Regions from separate parts of the Streptomyces sp. NPDC001709 genome, predicted to be linked through region 3. Evidence: riboswitches for the same ligand, from Rfam matches in the RefSeq annotation. Region 3 holds a riboswitch; each other region holds the start of a gene.

Region 1 (4,430 bases), on a different contig from region 3:
CGGCCGCGAGTTCCTGGAGGTTCTCGATGCGGGTCTCGTCCTGCGGGTCGGTGGAGGCCTGCAACTCGGCCAGATAGCCGGTGCGTTCGAGCACCGCCTCCAGGACGGTCGCCGCTCCCGCGCCGGACTCGACGATCGTGCGCAGGTCCTCCATCAGCGTGTTGAACCGCTTGACCGCGTTGGTGGAGCGCGCGGCCATGCCGTAGGCCTCGTCCACGCGCTTGAGCGCCTGCGGGAAGCTGATCTTCTCGCGCTGGGCGAGGGCGTCGATCATCGCCTCCGCGCGCTCGCCGATGCCCCGCTTGGGCACGTTGAGGATGCGGCGCAGCGGCACCGAGTCCTCGGGGTTGGCGAGGACGCGCAGGTAGGCCAGGACGTCCCGGACCTCCTTGCGCTCGTAGAAGCGGACACCGCCGACGACCTTGTAGGGCAGGCCGACGCGGATGAAGATCTCCTCGAAGACACGGGACTGGGCGTTGGTCCGGTAGAAGACCGCGACATCGCCGGCCTTGGCCTCGCCCGCGTCGGTGAGACGGTCTATCTCGTCGGCGACGAACTGCGCCTCGTCGTGCTCGGTGTCGGCGACATAGCCGGTGATCTGCGCGCCCGCGCCCGCGTTGGTCCACAGGTTCTTGGGGCGGCGGGACTCGTTGCGCTCGATGACCGCGTTGGCGGCGGACAGGATCGTCTGCGTGGAGCGGTAGTTCTGCTCCAGCAGGATCGTCGTCGCGTTCGGGTAGTCCTCCTCGAACTGGAGGATGTTGCGGATCGTCGCGCCGCGGAAGGCGTAGATCGACTGGTCCGCGTCACCCACCACGCACAGTTCGGCGGGCAGGAGGTCGTCCGCGCCGGGCGGTACGTCGGCGTCCTTGGCGGCACGCTCGCCGGTGCCGACGAGTTCCCGTACGAGCGCGTACTGGGCGTGGTTGGTGTCCTGGTACTCGTCGACGAGGACGTGGCGGAAGCGGCGGCGGTAGTGCTCGGCGACGTCCGGGAAGGCGCGCAGGAGGTTGACCGTCGTCATGATCAGGTCGTCGAAGTCGAGGGCGTTCGCCTCGCGCAGCCGCGACTGGTAGAGGGCGTAGGCCTGGGCGAGGGTCTTCTCGAAGCCGTCCGTGGCCTGGGCGGCGAAGTCCTCCTCGTCGATCAGCTCGTTCTTCAGGTTGCTGATCTTGGCGCTGAACGACTTCGGCGGGAAGCGCTTGGGGTCGAGGTCCAGATCGCGGCAGACCAGGGCCATCAGGCGCTTGCTGTCGGCGGCGTCGTAGATCGAGAACGAGGAAGTGAAGCCGAGCTTCTTGCTCTCCCGGCGCAGGATGCGTACGCACGCGCTGTGGAAGGTCATCACCCACATCGCGTTCGCGCGCGGGCCGACGAGCTGCTCGACGCGCTCCTTCATCTCGCCCGCGGCCTTGTTGGTGAAGGTGATCGCGAGGATCTGGCCCGGGTGCACATTCCGCTCGGCGAGCAGGTGCGCGATGCGGTGGGTGAGCACGCGGGTCTTGCCGGAGCCGGCGCCGGCGACGATGAGCAGCGGGGAGCCGGCGTGCACGACCGCGGCGCGCTGGTTGTCGTTCAGCCCCTCCAGCAGTGCCGCCGAGTCGAGCGCGGGGCGGGACGCGCCGTCGCGGTAGTAGGCGTCCGGGTCCGGCGGCAGGTCGAACTTCCCGCCGAACAGATCGTCCGGAACCGGCTCCGGAGCGTGATCGTCCTCGGGCGGAGGCGGGTGCTCCTCCTCGTGCCCGCGAGGGGTCTGGAGGTCCGCCAGGAAGCTGTCGTCAAAGAGGCTGCTCATCGCTCTCCGAGTCTAGGGCGCCCCACCGACAACCGGTCGCCGTCCCGGGAAGATGGCCGCCGCGGGCGGCGCGGGAATGCCCTTACGCTGCGGAATCGTCCGATGACGGGAACGTGTTCCCGAGCTCAGATCACAAAAATGTATCGGACATATCACGCACCAACCTTCACACTAGTCACACGAGTTGGCTAGGTTGCCGTCAGGCCGCGTGCGCGGCCTCCGCCGAGTCCGGTGTACCCCTCGTGGTGCCCGGAGCCGGGGACCCACCGATCCTGGGGTGAATCGGCCGACTCCCGCCCGGGACGACGCCGTAGGGCAACCCTTCCGAACCGCCGCCCGAACCCGACAGCTAACCCGGTAGGCGGCCCACTGGAAGGAGCGCCTCCCTTGGCGTCGCACCGCAAGCCGCGCCCCGGCGGGACCATCGGGGCGGGCTTCCGCACCCCCGCCCTCGCCACCGCCGCCCTCACCTCCATGGCCGTGTTCTCGCAGAGCGCCGAGGCCGCCCCGGGAACCGATCACACCAAGCCGAGCCTGGAGGAGGTCGAGAAGAAGGTCGACGACCTCTACCGCCAGGCGGAGTCGGCGACCGACAAGTACAACGCGGCCAAAGAGCGCACCGGCAAACAGCGCGGGCGCGTCGACGCCCTGCGCAACGAGGTCGCCCGGCGCACCGAACGCCTCAACAAGGCCCGCGAGGAACTGGGTTCCTTCGCTGCGGCCCAGTACCGCACCGGCGCCTCCGCTCCCGACACGGCCACCTTCCTGCTGGCGAACGACCCGCAGGACTACTTCGACCAGACCCAGCTGATGAGCCGGCTGACGTCGCGGGAGAAGAGCGCGGTCGACGACTACATCGGTGAGCAGGCCACGACCATGAAGAAGCGGCGGGAGGCCGCCGAGAGCCTGCAGACGCTGACCGACTCGCAGCACGACCTGCAGAGCGCCAAGGCCACCGTCCAGAAGAAGCTGGCCTCCGCGCGCGACCTGCTGTCGCAGCTGACGGCCCAGGAGAAGGCTCGGCTGGCCGCCATCGAGCGGGAGAAGCAGCAGGAGGCGGCGCGCAAGGCGGCCGAGCTGGCGAAGCAGCAGGCTCAGCAGCAGGCCGACTCGTCGTCCTCGTCCTCGTCGTCCTCCTCGTCCTCGGGGTCCTCGGGATCCGGGTCCGGTTCGACGGGCTCCGGCTCGACCGGCTCCACGACGTCCGGCTCCGGCTCGTACGACACGAAGGCCGAGAAGGCGATCGCCTTCGCCCGCGCGCAGATCGGCAAGCCGTATGTGTGGGGCGCCACCGGGCCGGACTCCTACGACTGCTCGGGCCTCACCCAGGCCGCCTGGAGGGCTGCCGGCGTCACGCTGCCGCGCACCACGTACGACCAGGTCGACGCGGGCACCACGGTCTCCCTGGCCAATGCGCGGCCGGGCGACCTGGTCTTCTTCTACGACGACATCAGCCATGTCGGCATCTACATAGGCAACGGCATGATGATCCACGCCCCGAAGCCGGGCGCGTACGTCCGCGAGGAGTCGATCTACTACGGCGGAGAGTCGATCATCCACAGCGTGGTCCGACCGGGCTGACCACCGGGTTTCGCGCGCCACCGTTTTCGCGCCCCACGCGCGCGTACCTGCGTTTTCGCGGTCCGCCGTTTTCGCGCTCCACGCGCGCGTGCCCTTCCCGGGCCGGGGCCCTGTGGTTCCCTGGCATCGGGCGCATGCCCGGCATCTCAGGTCTGCGTGCGCGGTGGGCGACGGTGTTCCCGATGGGGATGACGGCGGCGGCGACGCTGTCGGTCGCGAGCGCCGTCGGCGTTGCGTGGCTCAGCCGGGCGGGACGGGTGCTGCTGTGGGCAGCGGTGGCGGTGTGGCTCGTGGTCGCCGCCGACGCGGTGCTCGCGGCCCGCACCGGCGTCAGGGACGGATGAGCGTCAGGTCCACAGCACGGCGATGAAGATGTTCGCCATGGTCAGCAGGCCGACCAGCCCGAACGCGCCCTTGTCGATCTTCTCCTCGTCGCGCTTCACATAGACCAGGCCGAGGATCACGATCAGCAGCGCCAGCTTGACGCCGATCTTGATGGTGTTCACGTGGTGGTCGTCGGCCTGGTTGAGACCGATCAGGGCCACGCCGGTGACCAGCATGGTCAGCGCGCCGTGCAGCATCCCGGGCACGAACCGGGCCGTGCCCTGGCCCATCGCCTTCATCTGGGTGAGGAAACCGCCGAGCAGCGCGGCGATGCCGATGATGTGCAGGCCGACGAAGAGATGGATGAGTACGTCCATGGGGCCGGAGCCTAACGAGGAGGTATGGACCGCCCGTCACCGGGCCCGGCCGCAGTACTCGACGATCACGCGCGGGTGATCTTGCATATATGCGCTCCATAGCACCCCGCACCCGCCTTCCGTCCCGCTTTCCGCGCTTCGGTCACCACGCTGCGTGAAGGCGACGACTCCAGAACGGCGGTGTGGTCACATACGGTCACATTCCAGTCTGTCGGAGCCAGTTCCGTACAGCGCGTTACCTGCTTGTCACAGTCGGGCCTAGCGTCCTCCCCCAGGTGACCGGCTTCCCACCGCCGCCCGGGCCAGGGCGGCTGTCGGTCACCACCGCCGAGAAGGTCCGGCGGTGGCCTGTT
Region 2 (4,430 bases), on a different contig from region 3:
GCGCCGCCAGGGGACGTCCTCCGTCCCGGACTCGGTGCCCTCACCCTGCAACCCGTGGGCGATCCCTGTGCAGATCTCCTCCAGCTGCGCCACCTGCTCCGGCCTGAGCCGGTCGAACAGGGTGGCCCGCACGGTCTCCACGTGCCCGGGCGCCGTACGCTCCAGTACGGCCATCCCCTCGTCCGTCAGCACGGCGATACTGCTGCGCTTGTCCCAGCGGCAGTCCTCCCGGCGCACCAGCCCGTCCCGCTCCAGCCGGGTCACCGCGTACGTCAGCCTGCTGCGCGTGATCTTCAGCGTCTCGGCGAGGTCGGTCATGCGCAGCCGCCGGTCGGGCGCCTCGGAGAGATTGGCCAGCACGGAGTAGAACAGGTGCGGCATGCCGGCTTCCTGCTGGAGGTTCCGGTCGATCGCGTCCTCCAGGAGGTGCGTCGCGGCGAGATACGCGCGCCAGGCGCGCTGCTCCTCGGGGCTGAGCCAGCGGGTCGTCATGCCGCCAGTGTAGGTTTGTTTCAAACTTGAACCAAGACTTGCAGGGAGACCGCGCCGATGTCGTACCCGTACGTGCTGCTGTCCGCCGCCGTCTCCCTCGACGGCTTCCTGGACGACACCGGCCCCGACCGGCTGCTGCTGTCCAGCCCGGCCGACTTCGACCGGGTCGACGCGGTACGGGCCTCCGTCGACGCCATCCTGATCGGCGCGGGCACGATCCGCGCCGACAACCCGCGGCTGCTGGTCAACTCCGCCGAGCGCCGCGCGGCCCGGCTCCGGGAGGGCAGGCCGGAGTACCCGCTGAAGGTGACCGTCACCGCGACCGGTGACCTCGACCCCGACGCCCACTTCTGGCACACCGGTGGCGACAAGCTCGTCTACACGACCGACAAGGGCGCCGAGCAGGCCGCCCGCCGCGTCGGCGGCACCGCCGACGTCGTCCCGCTCGGCCCCGACCTCGACTGGCGGGCCCTGCTGTCCCATCTGCACGACGAGCGGGGCGTACGACGGCTGATGGTCGAGGGCGGTGGCACGGTCCACACCCAACTCCTTCAGCAGGGCCTCGCCGACGAGCTCCAGCTGGTCCTCGCCCCGCTGTTCGTCGGCGACCCGGGCGCCCCTCGCCTGTTCGGCCCCGGCGTCTACCAGGCCGGCCGGCTGCGCCTGACCGAGACCCGCCGTATCGAGGACGTGGTCCTCATGCGCTACGAGCCCACGGCCCCCGGCACCGGCTCGCTCCCCACCGCCGCCGACCGCCACTGGCTGCGCACCGCCTGCGAACTCGCCGCGCTGTGCCCGCCCTCGGAGACGGCGTTCAGCGTCGGCGCGGTGGTGGTCGCCGCCGACGGTACGGAGCTCGCGCGAGGACACTCGCGCGAGGGGGGCGACCCCGTGGTCCATGCGGAGGAGGCGGCGCTCGCGAAGGTGGATCCGGCGGATCCGCGGTTGGCCGCCGCCACCGTGTACAGCAGCCTCGAGCCCTGTGCCCGGCGGGCCTCGCGGCCCGCGCCCTGTGCCGAGCTGATTCTGCGGGCGGGGGTGCGCAGGGTGGTCACGGCCTGGCGGGAGCCGGACACGTTCGTCGCCGGAGCCGACGGGACGGGGGTGCTGGTCGCCGGGGGTGGGCAGGTCGTCGTACTGCCGGAGCTGGCGGAGATCGCCAAGGCGCCGAACGCCCACCTGCTGGGGTGAGCCGTCCGTCCGCCGCGTCCTGCCGGCTTCGGAAAACACTCAGGGCCCGGAAACCATTGGTTTCCGGGCCCTGAGCCTTCAGTAGCGGGGACAGGATTTGAACCTGCGACCTCTGGGTTATGAGCCCAGCGAGCTACCGAGCTGCTCCACCCCGCGTCGTTGTGACTCCAGAGTACCCCATGTGCGGGGTGCAACGCACACCGCTTCGATCACCGTCACCGACGGTGATCGGACGGAAGCCCTCCGCATAACATCTGAGTCACCATCAAAAACGCCGAGACTCCTGAATGGCGGCCAACTCGCCCGTTTTGCAGTGGTCGTAGCCGGTAAGTCCACGCCCGAAATCGTTAATGATCAAGCCGAACGGGCTTGGAAACTGCCTGGCGGGTCTATTAACGTTCGATAACGCAGCGCGGTCGTCCCAGCCGTCACAAGAGGCGGCTCCGTGCGCACGCGCCGAATCCCGCGAGGGAACCGGGGAACCACCACCTTGGGGTGAATCACGCGGATACCGCCGTGCAGCCATGGCCGGTATACGCGCGTAGGAGACCTTCCTGCTCCGAACCCGTCAGCTAACCCGGTAGGCGGAGGAAGGAAAGGAGTGCGCCCTAGTGGCGTCCAACCGGCCTGCCCCAGAAGCCCCGTTCGTTCCCGAGGGGGCCGAGCCCGAGACCTTCGGCTACGGCGCCTACCGCGCCGAGGAGGGCCCCTGGGAGGAGTGGAACCCCACCGAGGACTCCCTCGCCCAGGTCCGCGGCCGGCACCGCGTCGCCAAGCAGCGCGGCGGCTTCGCGCGCAGCTCCACCGTCCTCGGCGTCGGCGTGATCGCCGCGGTCGGCGCGGGCGGCATGGCCAGCGCCAACACCGGCAAGCCGCCGGTCTCCATATCCCTGCCCGACCTGGACTCCGTCAGCCACTTCTTCGGCGACGACTCCGGTGCCAAGCCCCAGCCCGCCACCGCGCTCAGCAAGGTCGGCGTGACCTCCGACAGCGCGGACAGCGGCAACGCCGGCGAGGCCCTGCGCAACCGGATCATGGCCCAGGCCGAGCAGCAGCAGAGCAAGGCCGACAGCAAGGCCACCGCCACCGCGCTCGCCGCCGCCGACAAGCAGACCGCCGACGCGGCCGCCAAGGCGGAGAAGGACGCCGCCGCAAAGGCCGCCGCCGCCAAGCAGAAGGCGGAGGCCGACGCCAAGAAGGCCGCCGAGGCCAAGCGCCTGGCCGAGCTGGCCAAGCAGTACACGCTGCCCGTCGTCTCGTACACGATCACCGGCACCTTCGGCCAGCCCGGCGCCATGTGGTCCTCCGGCTACCACACCGGCCTCGACTTCGCCGCCCCCACCGGCACCCTCATCAAGGCCGTCCACGGCGGCACGGTCACCCAGGCCGGCTGGGCCGGCGCCTACGGCTACCGCACCGTCCTCACCCTGGACGACGGCACCGAGCTGTGGTTCTGCCACCAGTCCTCGATCAACGTCTCGGTCGGCCAGAAGGTCTCCACCGGCGACGTCATCGGCCGGGTCGGCGCCACCGGCAACGTCACCGGCCCGCACCTGCACCTGGAGGTCCACCCGAACGGCCAGGCCGGCGCCATCGACCCGGCGCCGTGGCTGCGCGACAAGGGCCTCACCCCCTGATTCCTCCCTTGGCGGGATCCTGGCGCCGGCGACGGAATGAGATCATCCGTCGTCGGCGTTGGTGTAAAGCATGACTTCTCTGCGCAAACTCGGCTCCTCCGACCTCGAGGTCTTCCCGCTGTCCCTGGGCGGCAACGTCTTCGGCTGGACCGCCGACGAAGAGACTTCCTTCGCCGTCCTGGACGCCTACGCGGCCGCCGGCGGCAACTTCATCGACACCGCCGACTCCTACTCCGCCTGGATCGAGGGCAACGAGGGCGGCGAGTCCGAGACGATCATCGGCAAGTGGGTCAAGGCCCGCGGCAACCGCGCCGACGTCGTCATCGCCACCAAGGTCAGCCAGCACCCCGAGTACCAGGGACTGTCCGCCGCCAACATCAAGGCCGCCGCCGACGCCTCCCTGCGCCGCCTGGACACCGACTACATCGACCTCTACTACACCCACTTCGACAAGCCCGAGATCCCGGTCGACGAGATCATCGGCGCGCTGGACGAGCTGGTGAAGGCGGGCAAGGTCCGCCAGATCGGCGCCTCCAACATCAGCGCCGAGCGCCTCAAGGCCTCCCTCGACTTCTCCGACCGCGAGGGCCTGGCCCGCTACGTCGCCCTCCAGCCCCACTACAACCTGGTCTCCCGCGACACCTACGAGGGCCCGCTGCAGGACCTGGCCGCCAGGGAAGGCCTGTCCGCGGTGCCGTACTTCTCCCTCGCCGCGGGTTTCCTGACCGGCAAGTACCGCCCCGGCACCAAGGTCGACAGCGCCCGCGCGGGCCGGGCCCAGGAGTACGCCGACTCCGAGCGCGGCCAGAAGGTCCTGGCGGCCCTGGACGAGATCGCCGCCGCCCATGACGCCCCCGTCGCCACGGTCGCCCTCGCCTGGCTGGCCGCCCAGCCGACGATCACGGCCCCGATCGCCTCCGCCCGCACGGTGGAGCAGCTCCCGGCACTGCTGGGGGTGGCGGACCTGAGCCTGACGGAGGCCGAGGTGGCGAGCCTGACGGCGGCGTCGGCCTGAGTAATCCCTCCCGCCGAACGGCGCTCAGCCACGACGGCGGATTCCGGCGGTGCCGAACTCCCGGCAGCCCGACCGGCTACGACCGATACGGGTTG
Region 3 (4,430 bases):
GGCCGTCTCCACGCAGTTGTTGGCTCCCGTGCTGTAGCTGCTGCGCAGCCAGTCCACGTCGTGCAGGTCGGTACTGGCAGGGACGTTCCGAGGCGGTGCGGTCATGGTGCCTCCTTACGCGCCGTCACCTATCCCGGCGATGTAGTCCAACGATTCCTCGGGGGAAAGGGCGTGGAACTGAAGGGTGTCGAAGGCCTCGGAGTAGGCCATGAGGTCTTCTTTCCGTTCCAGGTAGAGGCTACTCGTCAACTGGTCTAGAACCACCACATCCAGATCAGAAGTGCTCGGAAATGAGAAGATTACGAAAGCTCCGGTGAGGCCGACATGCGCTCCGGTGCCGAACGGCAGTACCTGGAGCCGGACTTGGGGCAGCCGGGCCGCCTCCACCAGCCGCTCCAGCTGCCGGGCCATCACCCCGGGGCCACCGACCTCGCGTCGCAGCACGGCCTCGTCCAGCACCGCGCTCAGCCTCAGCGGCCGTTCGGTGCGGAGCACGTCCTGCCTGGCCAGCCGCACCTCCACCAGCGTGTCCAAGCGCTCGTCGTCCAGATCCTTCACCGCCGCCCGGGTCACCGCGCGGGCGTACTCGGGCGTCTGCAGCAGGCCGGGTACGACCGTGGTCTCCAGGGTGCGCATCGCGCTCGCCTGCGACTCCAGGCTGATGAAGTCCCGGTACGTGGGGGGCAGGACCCCGCGGTAGGCGTGCCACCAGTGGTGCCGGTCGCCTCGGTCCTCGGAGCCCGCCAGCATCAGCAGCAACTCGCGCAGGTGCCCGTCCTGGACCCCGTAGGCGTCCAGCAGTAATCGCACATCGGCTGGTTTCACGCCGCTGGCACCGGTCTCGATACGGCTCACCTTCGACTGGTGCCAGCCCACCAGCCGGGCCGCCTCGCCGCTCGTGAGCCCAGCACCGGTACGCAGCGTGCGCAGTTCGGCGCCCAGTTTGCGGCGGCGCACTGCCGGCCCGTTCTGCATGGGCTCCTCCTTACTCCTTCCGGGCCGCCCAAATACGGTCTCGCGTCGTAGAGTTCACCGCTTCGGGCGACAGATATATGCATATCTTGGTGGATCGCTCCCCGTGACCGGCCCGGTGGTGGCAGTCTGACGAGCAAGCACCAGTCCGGGACCGTACTCGAACCCATCCGCTCCGTGTCGGACTGCGGTCCCGTGGGAAAGGGACGACGTCGCCATGGCAGACCATCTGGAAGCATCCGTCACTCTGCCGAGCGATCCCGCCTCGGTCTCCGCGGCCCGCACGTATGTCGTGGGTACGCTCGCGGAGTGGGGCCTGCCGTCGGACACCGAGACGGCCGACACCGTGCGGCTCATCGTCTCCGAACTCGCCACGAACGCCGTACAGCACACCTTCGGTCAGTCACCCACCTTCACGGTTGACATCGCCCTGGACCGCGACGAACACCTCCGCATCGGCGTCACGGACAGTCATCCGCGCTTCCCGAAGAGACTGCCCGCCGCCGTCCAGCAGGACAACGGCCGCGGCATGGTCATCATCCGCTGGCTCACCGCGGAGTGCGGCGGCAAACTCCGCGTCCGCCCCACCCGCGAGGGCGGCAAGACGGTCTCCATCGAACTCCCCTGGACCACCCCGGCGGAGCCGGTCCCGGCAGCGGGCCAACAGGAACCGTAGCCCTCCGGGCGGGGCGGGGTACTGGGCCGGCATCCCTCTCCGGGTTGTCTGTTTGCGCGGGGTCCTGGGGCGATGGGTGGGTGCGGCTGGGGCGGGCCGTGGAGCGGATTGGGGCGTGCGGGTGAAGGTGGGGGTTAGGGGCTGGGCGACGTCGAGCGGGGGGTGGTGATGGGTACGGGATATCGGGGCGGCTCGTGGTGGGCGAGGTGCTGGTGGTGCCCGGGCCCGGTAGACGCCGGACGAACTGGACCGTGCTGGTGGCGGTGCCCGCGCTGTTCCGGGCGTTGCAGCTGCTGTGCTGCAGCTCGGGGTGCGCACCCTGTGGCCGCTGTACGGGACCCGAGGAGTCGGCGGGCGAGGCGGCCGCGCACCCGCTCCGGCAGGGCTTCGGCACCAACGTCCTCAACCCGAAGGCGTCGCTGACCTTCCCGAGCCTGCTGCCGCAGTTCGTGCCTGCCACGAGCCCCGCGCTGACCGTGTGCGCACTGGTGTGGTTCCAGGTGGTGGTGGCACTACTGGTGGACCGGCTGGGCCGGTGGTTGCGCCGACCCCGGCCCGCCCGTGGACTCCAGGCGGGCACCGGGGTGGCGCTGACGGTACCGGGAGCGGCTCTGTTGCTGGAGCCGCTCCTGCCCTGACGACGGGTCAGCCGGCCCTGCCGTAGCGGGCCCAGCCAGCCGCAGCCGCCGTAGCGGATCGGGTGGCCGGACCCGCCGTAGCGGGCCCAGTCAACCGCACCCCCATAGCGACTCGGGTCGCCCGAACCCGCCGTAGCGGACGGGGTCGGCCGGCCCCGCCGTAGCGGGTCGGGTCAGGCCCGCCGTAGGAGGGCGGGGCGGCCGAACCCGCCGTAGGAGGCCGGTTCAGCTGACCCGGCCGTACCAGACGCTGTTCGTCCAGATCTTCTGGAGCCGCACCACGTCCCCGGTCCTCGGCGCGTGCCAGATCTTGTTGTGGCCCGCGTAGATGCCGACGTGGTAGACGTACGAACCCGAGTGGAAGAACACCAGGTCACCGGCCTTGCGGCTACCGGCGGAGATGTGGTGCGTCTTGTTGTACTGCTGGGCGGCCGTACGCGGCAGGGTCTTGCCCGCCTTCTTGAACGAGTACAGCGTCAGCCCCGAGCAGTCGAACCTGCGCGGCCCGGTGGCCCCGTACTGGTACGGAGCCCCCTTCTTGGAGGCCGCGACCTGCAGTGCTTTGGTCGCGAGGCTCGCCGCCGAGGCATCGGTGGCGAGACCGGGCACCGCGATCGAGCCGCCGACGGCGGCGAGGGTGAGGGCCGAGGCCGTGCCGGCCCGGGCCATGAGCGACGGGACACGATTGAGCGCAGTCATGCGCAACCCTTCGTCAGCCGCCTGTGAAGGATGACCTGTCGGATTCGGGCTGGCGAAGTTGCCCGGCCGCGTTGCCGCGGCTTCACCCCAAGGGCTGCTCGGAACCTCCGGCCGTCTGTGGCGAGCAGACGAACATCCGTTCCGGCGACCCGTCTTGCCTGGGTCCTCCACTCCTGCCGATCCACTCCTGTCGACCGGTGTCCGGGCGGCGGCAGGACTCGGCGTCCGCCCGGACCGCCCCGCCGCGGTGGCGGGGGCTTGTCGTCAGACAGGGATCTTCACGCATGACTGTCTGAAAATCACAATGGAACCGGGGATTTGTGGCGTTACTCACCACTCACCCATTCGAGTGGACGACGCTGTGTTCGACGCGCCGTCAGGTCCCGGTCGTAGCCTCCGACCTGGGGCGGAGCCCCTTCCTTCCGAGCCTCGGACCCGCGCGATGCGCAAGTCGGGAGGCCCGGAGAGCGATCCGGATGTCCATCGGTCGGGGGTACGCCGTTCGGGTCGTTGCAAGTCCGGTCTGGACGGCGTGTGTCGACACCCGGGTCCGGTCCGGCTGGTCCGGCGCCCGGATCAGCCGACGCCGTCGGGCGGGAGCGCGACGCGCGCGGTCCGGCGTTCACCGTCCAGCACCCGCAAGGCCCGTGCCAGCGTGTCCCCGTGCAGCTCCGTCTCGCCCCGCTGGTGCATCAACGCGAGGGCGTCCCGCAGTTCTGCGGCCTTGCGCACCAGGCCCTGGGCCGCGCGCAGCCCGCGATAAGTGTCCCCGCCGTGCGCGGGATTGACGCGGCCCAGCAGGTCGACCGCCTCCAGATAACGGTCGATCAGATCACCTTCGGCGCGGGTCAGCGCGGGCAGCGGCGGCAGTTCCGGCAGCATCGGCGGCTCACTTCGCGTCCGGTGCGCCGGGCATGCTCCGGCGGCTGGGCACGATGCCGTCCACCAGACCGTAGGCCACGGCCGCGGAGGCGTCCAGGACCAAGTCCCGTTCCAGGTCGCGGTGTACCTGCTCGGCCGTGCGCCCGGTGTGCTGCACGAGCATCTCCTCCGTCACCGCGCGGACCCGGGTCAACTCCTCGGCATGGATGAGCAGATCGCTGGGCTGGCCCCGCACCGGCTCGGGCAGCTGGGGTTGCGCGATCACGATGCGCGCGCCGGGCAGGGCGAACCGCTTGCCCGGTGTGCCGGCCGCGATCAGCAGCGCGGCCTGGGACGCGGCCTGGCCCAGGCAGTAGGTGGCCACGTCGCAACTGACGTAGCGCATCGTGTCGTAGACGGCCGTGAGCGCGCTGAACGAACCGCCCGGCGAGTTGACGTACAGAGTGATGTCCCGCTCCGGGGCCGCGTGTTCGAGGTACATGAACTGGGCCATCACGTCGTTCGCGGCGGCGTCGTCCAGCGGGGTGCCGAGGAAGACGATCCGGTCCTCGAAGAGCTTGCCG
Region 4 (4,430 bases), on a different contig from region 3:
CGCCGCCGCGTCTCGCCGGCGGGCACTCCGTCGACGATACGACATCGGTTTCCTCGGGCAAGGAGTTGTCCACAGGCATTGTCACCAGGTGCCGCGCCCCCGATGATGTTGGCACTTGAGCGGATCTGTTGGCACCTGTGAGGTCTTAGTGGTGGACATCGCCGAAGACGGTCGTACCTGGCTCCTCTCGGGGCCCACCAGTAGTTATGCCCTGCATCTCACCGACACGGACGAGCTGCTCCACCTGCACTGGGGGCCGCGCATCGCCCTCGCGGACGCGGAGGCCCTGGCCGCGGACCCGCTGCCCGGGTACTGGCCCTTCGAGTCCCCGCTCGACGGCCGTGAGGAGTACCCCGTCGAGGGCGGCCCCCGCTTCGCCCGCCCCGCCCTGTCCGTGCGCACCGACGAGCGCCGCGGCACGGAGTGGAGCTTCGGGGCGTACGAGACGGAGGGCGACGAGCTGCGCCTGCGCTTCGACGACGACGGCCTTGCCGTCACCCTGCACTACCGGATGCGCGGTGACGTCGTCGAGCGCTGGGTCACCGTGGCGAACGGCTCCCACGCGCGCGTGGAGCTGCTGCGGGCCGACGCGGCCACCTGGACCCTGCCCGACCGCGACGGCTGGCGGCTGTCCCAGCTGCACGGCCGCTGGGCCGCCGAGTCCCGCCTGACCGCCGCCCCGCTCACCTACGGCGAGAAGGTCATCGGCAGCCGCCGCGGCCACACCGGCCACCAGCACCTGCCCTGGGTGGCCCTCGACACCGACGCCACCGAGGAGCGCGGCGAGGTCTACGGCTGCGCGCTCGGCTGGTCCGGCTCCTGGCGCATCGCGGTCGCCCAACTCCCGGACGCACGCGTGCAGATCACCGGCGGCGCCGGCTACGACGACTCGGGCCTGCTGCTCCTCCAGCCGGGGGAGTCGTACACCACCCCGGTCTTCGCGGGCCTGTGGAGCGACGGCGGCTTCGGCGGCGCGAGCCGCGCCTGGCACGCCTACCAGCGCGCGTACGTCATCCCGGACGCCGAGCGGGACCGGCCGGTGCTCTTCAACTCCTGGGAGGCGACGAACTTCGACATCTCCGAGGACCAGCAGCTCGCGCTCGCCCGCCGGGCCGCCGGGATCGGGGTCGAGCTGTTCGTGGTGGACGACGGCTGGTTCGGCGCCCGCACCAGCGACCGCGCCGGGCTCGGCGACTGGACCCCGAACCCCGGCCGCTTCCCGCAGGGGCTCAAGCCCCTCGCCGACCAGGTGCACGGCCTGGGGATGCGGTTCGGCATCTGGGTCGAGCCCGAGATGGTCAACCCGGACAGCGACCTGTACCGCGCGCACCCCGACTGGGTGCAGTACCAACCAGGACGGAAGCGGACGGAACTGCGCAATCAGCTCGTCCTCAACCTCGCCCGCGAGGACGTCCAGGAGTACCTCTGGGAGCAGCTGGACACCCTGCTCTCCAGCGCCCCGATCGACTATGTGAAGTGGGACTTCAACCGCTGCTTCACCGACGCCGGCTGGCCCGGTGAGCCATATCCGCAGCGCCTGTGGGTGGACCACGTCCGCGCCCTGTACGCCCTGCTGGACCGGCTCCGCGCGGCTCACCCGGGGGTCGCCTTCGAGTCCTGCTCGGGCGGTGGCGGCCGGATCGACCTGGGTGTGCTCGGTCGCACCGACCAGGTGTGGACCTCCGACAACACCGACCCGCTGGACCGGCTCGCCATCCAGCACGGCTTCAGCCAGATCCACCCGGCCCGGGTCATGGCCGCCTGGGTCACGGACAGCCCGAACACCCAGCTCAACGGCCGGGTCAGCACCCTGCGGTTCCGTTTCGTCAGCGCCATGGCGGGGGTCCTCGGGGTCGGTGGCGACCTCACCGAGTGGACCGGTGAGGAGCTGGCCGAGGCCCGGCAGTGGGTCGAGCTCTACAAAGAGATCCGGACCGTCGTCCAGCACGGCGAGCTGTACCGGCTGCGGCCCCCGGCCGGCGGCCTCAGCGCGGTCCAGTACGTCCGCGGGGAGGAGGCGGTGGTCCTGGCCTGGCTCCAGGCGCAGAGCCACGGCGAGCCGGTCCCGGCGCTGCGTCTGCGCGGACTCGACCCGACGGCATCGTACGAATGCCGCGAAACGGGTGAAGTTCATCGGGGTGCCGTCCTGTTGCACCACGGTCTGCGCACCGGACTCAAGGGCGACCTTGATGCGATGGTTCTCCGGCTGCGCCGCATCTGAGCTTTCTGCCCGAATTGGCGCCTTCGTTGCAACTCGCTGTGGAATGAGGGGTCGTGGTGGAAGAGCGGGTGAGGAGCGTCATATTCATGACCGTGCGTCGCGCGTCATGTTCACGTAATTTTCATGCTGAAAAGGGGAATTGAAAGGTGTCGGCGGGCGGGAATTCACGGAGGGTGATCGTGAATTCCCGCATTCGATCTTCGGGAATCGGAACGGCGGGAACCGGCCGCTTGTTTCCGTGCGTCTTGCTCGCTTACGTTCCCCACCAATCCGGACGGAACGCCGAGTCCTGCCGCCGCCCGGAGTCCCACACTTGACCCGCGTTCGGCAGGAGCGGGGGACCCACCAGGTACGACTGCCTGTCCGGTCTCCGCGACAGGCTAGGGGTGAAGTCGCCACGGCGGCCGGGCCGCTCCAGCCCGAACCCGACAGCTGACCTCGCAGGCGTCGGAGAGGAAATGCGCCATGCCCGCGAAGGGTAAGCACCGACGTCCCAAGCCCCCGCGTTTCTCCCGCTCGATCGCCGTCGCCGGAACCGGTGGCGCCGCCCTGGCCCTCCCCCTCATCGGAACCACCGGAGCCCACGCCGCCACCGGCACGCAGCCCCTTTCCGTAAAAGCCGCGCAGTCCCCTCAGTCACCGGTGAAGAAGGCGGCCGCGCAGGCGAATCCGGGTGTGCACACCTACACGGTGAAGTCCGGCGACTGCCTTTCGGTGATCGCCGACGAACAGCACGTCTCCGGCGGCTGGCACCGCCTCTACGACGACAACCGGCGGGCCGTCGGCGACGACCCGTCGCTCATCCACCCGGGCCTGAAGCTCGCGCTCGACCGGCAGTCGGCGCACACCCACGGCGAGTCCGCGGCCCCGAGCCGGCCGTCGGCCGAGTCGCACTCCTCGGCGTCCCAGGCGGCACCGGCACCCCAGTCCTCCGGTGCCACCACGACCACCACCGGCTTCACCCTCCCGGTGACCGGCGCCGTCGTCGGCACCGGCTACCACGTGGCCGGCAGCATGTGGTCCAGCGGCTACCACACCGGCGTCGACTTCGTCGTACCGACCGGCACCACGGTGAAGTCCGTCGCCGCGGGCACGGTCGTCTCCGCCGGCTGGGGCGGCGCGTACGGCAACCAGGTCGTCATCAGGCTGAACGACGGCTACTACGCGCAGTACGCCCACCTCTCGCAGCTCTCCGTCTCGGCCGGGCAGACCGTGACCGAGGGCCAGCAGATCGGCCTGTCCGGCGCGACCGGCAACGTCACCGGCCCGCACCTGCACTTCGAGATCCGCACCACGCCGAACTACGGCTCGGACGTCGACCCCGTCGGCTACCTCCGCCGGCATGGCGTCCCCGTCGGCTGAGTCACACCGTCAACCCGTCCGGGATCAGCCCTATTCCTGGATTGGCAAATTATTTAAGGGTGTCTCATCTCACCGTTCGTCAACCCCTCCTTACGGTCGCGTAGGTCACATCGGAAGGGGAATCATGGTCCGACGTGGCAGACGATTCGAAGAATGACAACAGATCAGTGATCGGGTCGTACGTGGCGGTGGGGGACAGCTTCACCGAGGGCGTCGGCGACCCCGGGCCCGACGGGGCGTTCGTCGGTTGGGCCGACCGGTTCGCGGTACTGCTCGCCGACCGGCGGCCCGAAGGCGACTTCAAGTACACCAATCTCGCGGTCCGCGGGAAGCTGCTCGACCAGATCGTGCAGGACCAGCTCCCGCAGGCCGTCGAACTGGCCCCGGACCTCGTCTCCTTCTGCGCGGGCGGCAACGACATCATCCGGCCCGGCACCGACCCGGACGAGGTGGCCGAGCGCTTCGAGCGGGCCGTGGCCCGGCTGGCCGAAGCCGCGGGCACGGTGCTGGTGACGACCGGCTTCGACACCCGGGGCGTCCCGGTGCTCAAGCACCTGCGGGGCAAGATCGCCACGTACAACGGCCATGTCCGCGCCATCGCGGACCGGTACGGCTGTCCCGTGCTCGACCTGTGGTCCCTGAAGTCCGTGCAGGACCGCAGGGCCTGGGACAGCGACCGGCTCCACCTCTCGCCCGAGGGGCACACGCGCGTGGCGCTGCGCGCCGGCCAGGCCCTCGGCCTGCCGATCCCGGCCGACCCCGAGCAGCCGTGGCCGCCGCTGCCGCCCCGGGGCACCCTGGACATCCGGCGCGACGACGTCCACTGGGCCCGTGAGTACCTCGTCCC

What was found. A riboswitch is a leader RNA that binds a small molecule or an ion and turns the genes downstream of it on or off. The one in region 3 is predicted to bind cyclic di-AMP.
Region 1: linked by a shared signal. The riboswitch ahead of ACWC0C_RS31680 (NlpC/P60 family protein) and the one ahead of ACWC0C_RS16630 (C40 family peptidase) in region 3 are both predicted to bind cyclic di-AMP.
Region 2: linked by a shared signal. The riboswitch ahead of ACWC0C_RS17970 (M23 family metallopeptidase) and the one ahead of ACWC0C_RS16630 (C40 family peptidase) in region 3 are both predicted to bind cyclic di-AMP.
Region 4: linked by a shared signal. The riboswitch ahead of ACWC0C_RS06770 (M23 family metallopeptidase) and the one ahead of ACWC0C_RS16630 (C40 family peptidase) in region 3 are both predicted to bind cyclic di-AMP.

What each region holds. Positions count from the first base shown of each region.
Region 1 is NZ_JBSFGB010000025.1:143,369-147,798, reverse strand. Features, by position in the region: gene pcrA (DNA helicase PcrA) at 1-1,795, opposite strand, end outside; cyclic di-AMP (ydaO/yuaA leader) riboswitch at 2,016-2,159, shown strand; gene ACWC0C_RS31680 (NlpC/P60 family protein) at 2,183-3,376, shown strand; gene ACWC0C_RS31675 (hypothetical protein) at 3,511-3,720, shown strand; gene ACWC0C_RS31670 (hypothetical protein) at 3,724-4,077, opposite strand.
Region 2 is NZ_JBSFGB010000011.1:12,372-16,801, reverse strand. Features, by position in the region: gene ACWC0C_RS17985 (MarR family winged helix-turn-helix transcriptional regulator) at 1-492, opposite strand, end outside; gene ACWC0C_RS17980 (dihydrofolate reductase family protein) at 550-1,683, shown strand; tRNA gene ACWC0C_RS17975 (tRNA-Met) at 1,766-1,839, opposite strand; cyclic di-AMP (ydaO/yuaA leader) riboswitch at 2,128-2,285, shown strand; gene ACWC0C_RS17970 (M23 family metallopeptidase) at 2,295-3,320, shown strand; gene ACWC0C_RS17965 (aldo/keto reductase) at 3,391-4,335, shown strand; gene ACWC0C_RS17960 (PrsW family intramembrane metalloprotease) at 4,412-4,430, opposite strand, start outside.
Region 3 is NZ_JBSFGB010000009.1:156,011-160,440, forward strand. Features, by position in the region: gene ACWC0C_RS16610 (DUF397 domain-containing protein) at 1-105, opposite strand, end outside; gene ACWC0C_RS16615 (helix-turn-helix domain-containing protein) at 115-975, opposite strand; gene ACWC0C_RS16620 (ATP-binding protein) at 1,190-1,648, shown strand; gene ACWC0C_RS16625 (LysE family translocator) at 1,843-2,286, shown strand; gene ACWC0C_RS16630 (C40 family peptidase) at 2,512-2,985, opposite strand; cyclic di-AMP (ydaO/yuaA leader) riboswitch at 2,989-3,126, opposite strand; gene ACWC0C_RS16635 (hypothetical protein) at 3,562-3,867, opposite strand; gene ACWC0C_RS16640 (ATP-dependent Clp protease proteolytic subunit) at 3,875-4,430, opposite strand, start outside.
Region 4 is NZ_JBSFGB010000003.1:366,034-370,463, reverse strand. Features, by position in the region: gene ACWC0C_RS06775 (alpha-galactosidase) at 149-2,221, shown strand; cyclic di-AMP (ydaO/yuaA leader) riboswitch at 2,531-2,683, shown strand; gene ACWC0C_RS06770 (M23 family metallopeptidase) at 2,687-3,583, shown strand; gene ACWC0C_RS06765 (SGNH/GDSL hydrolase family protein) at 3,751-4,430, shown strand, end outside.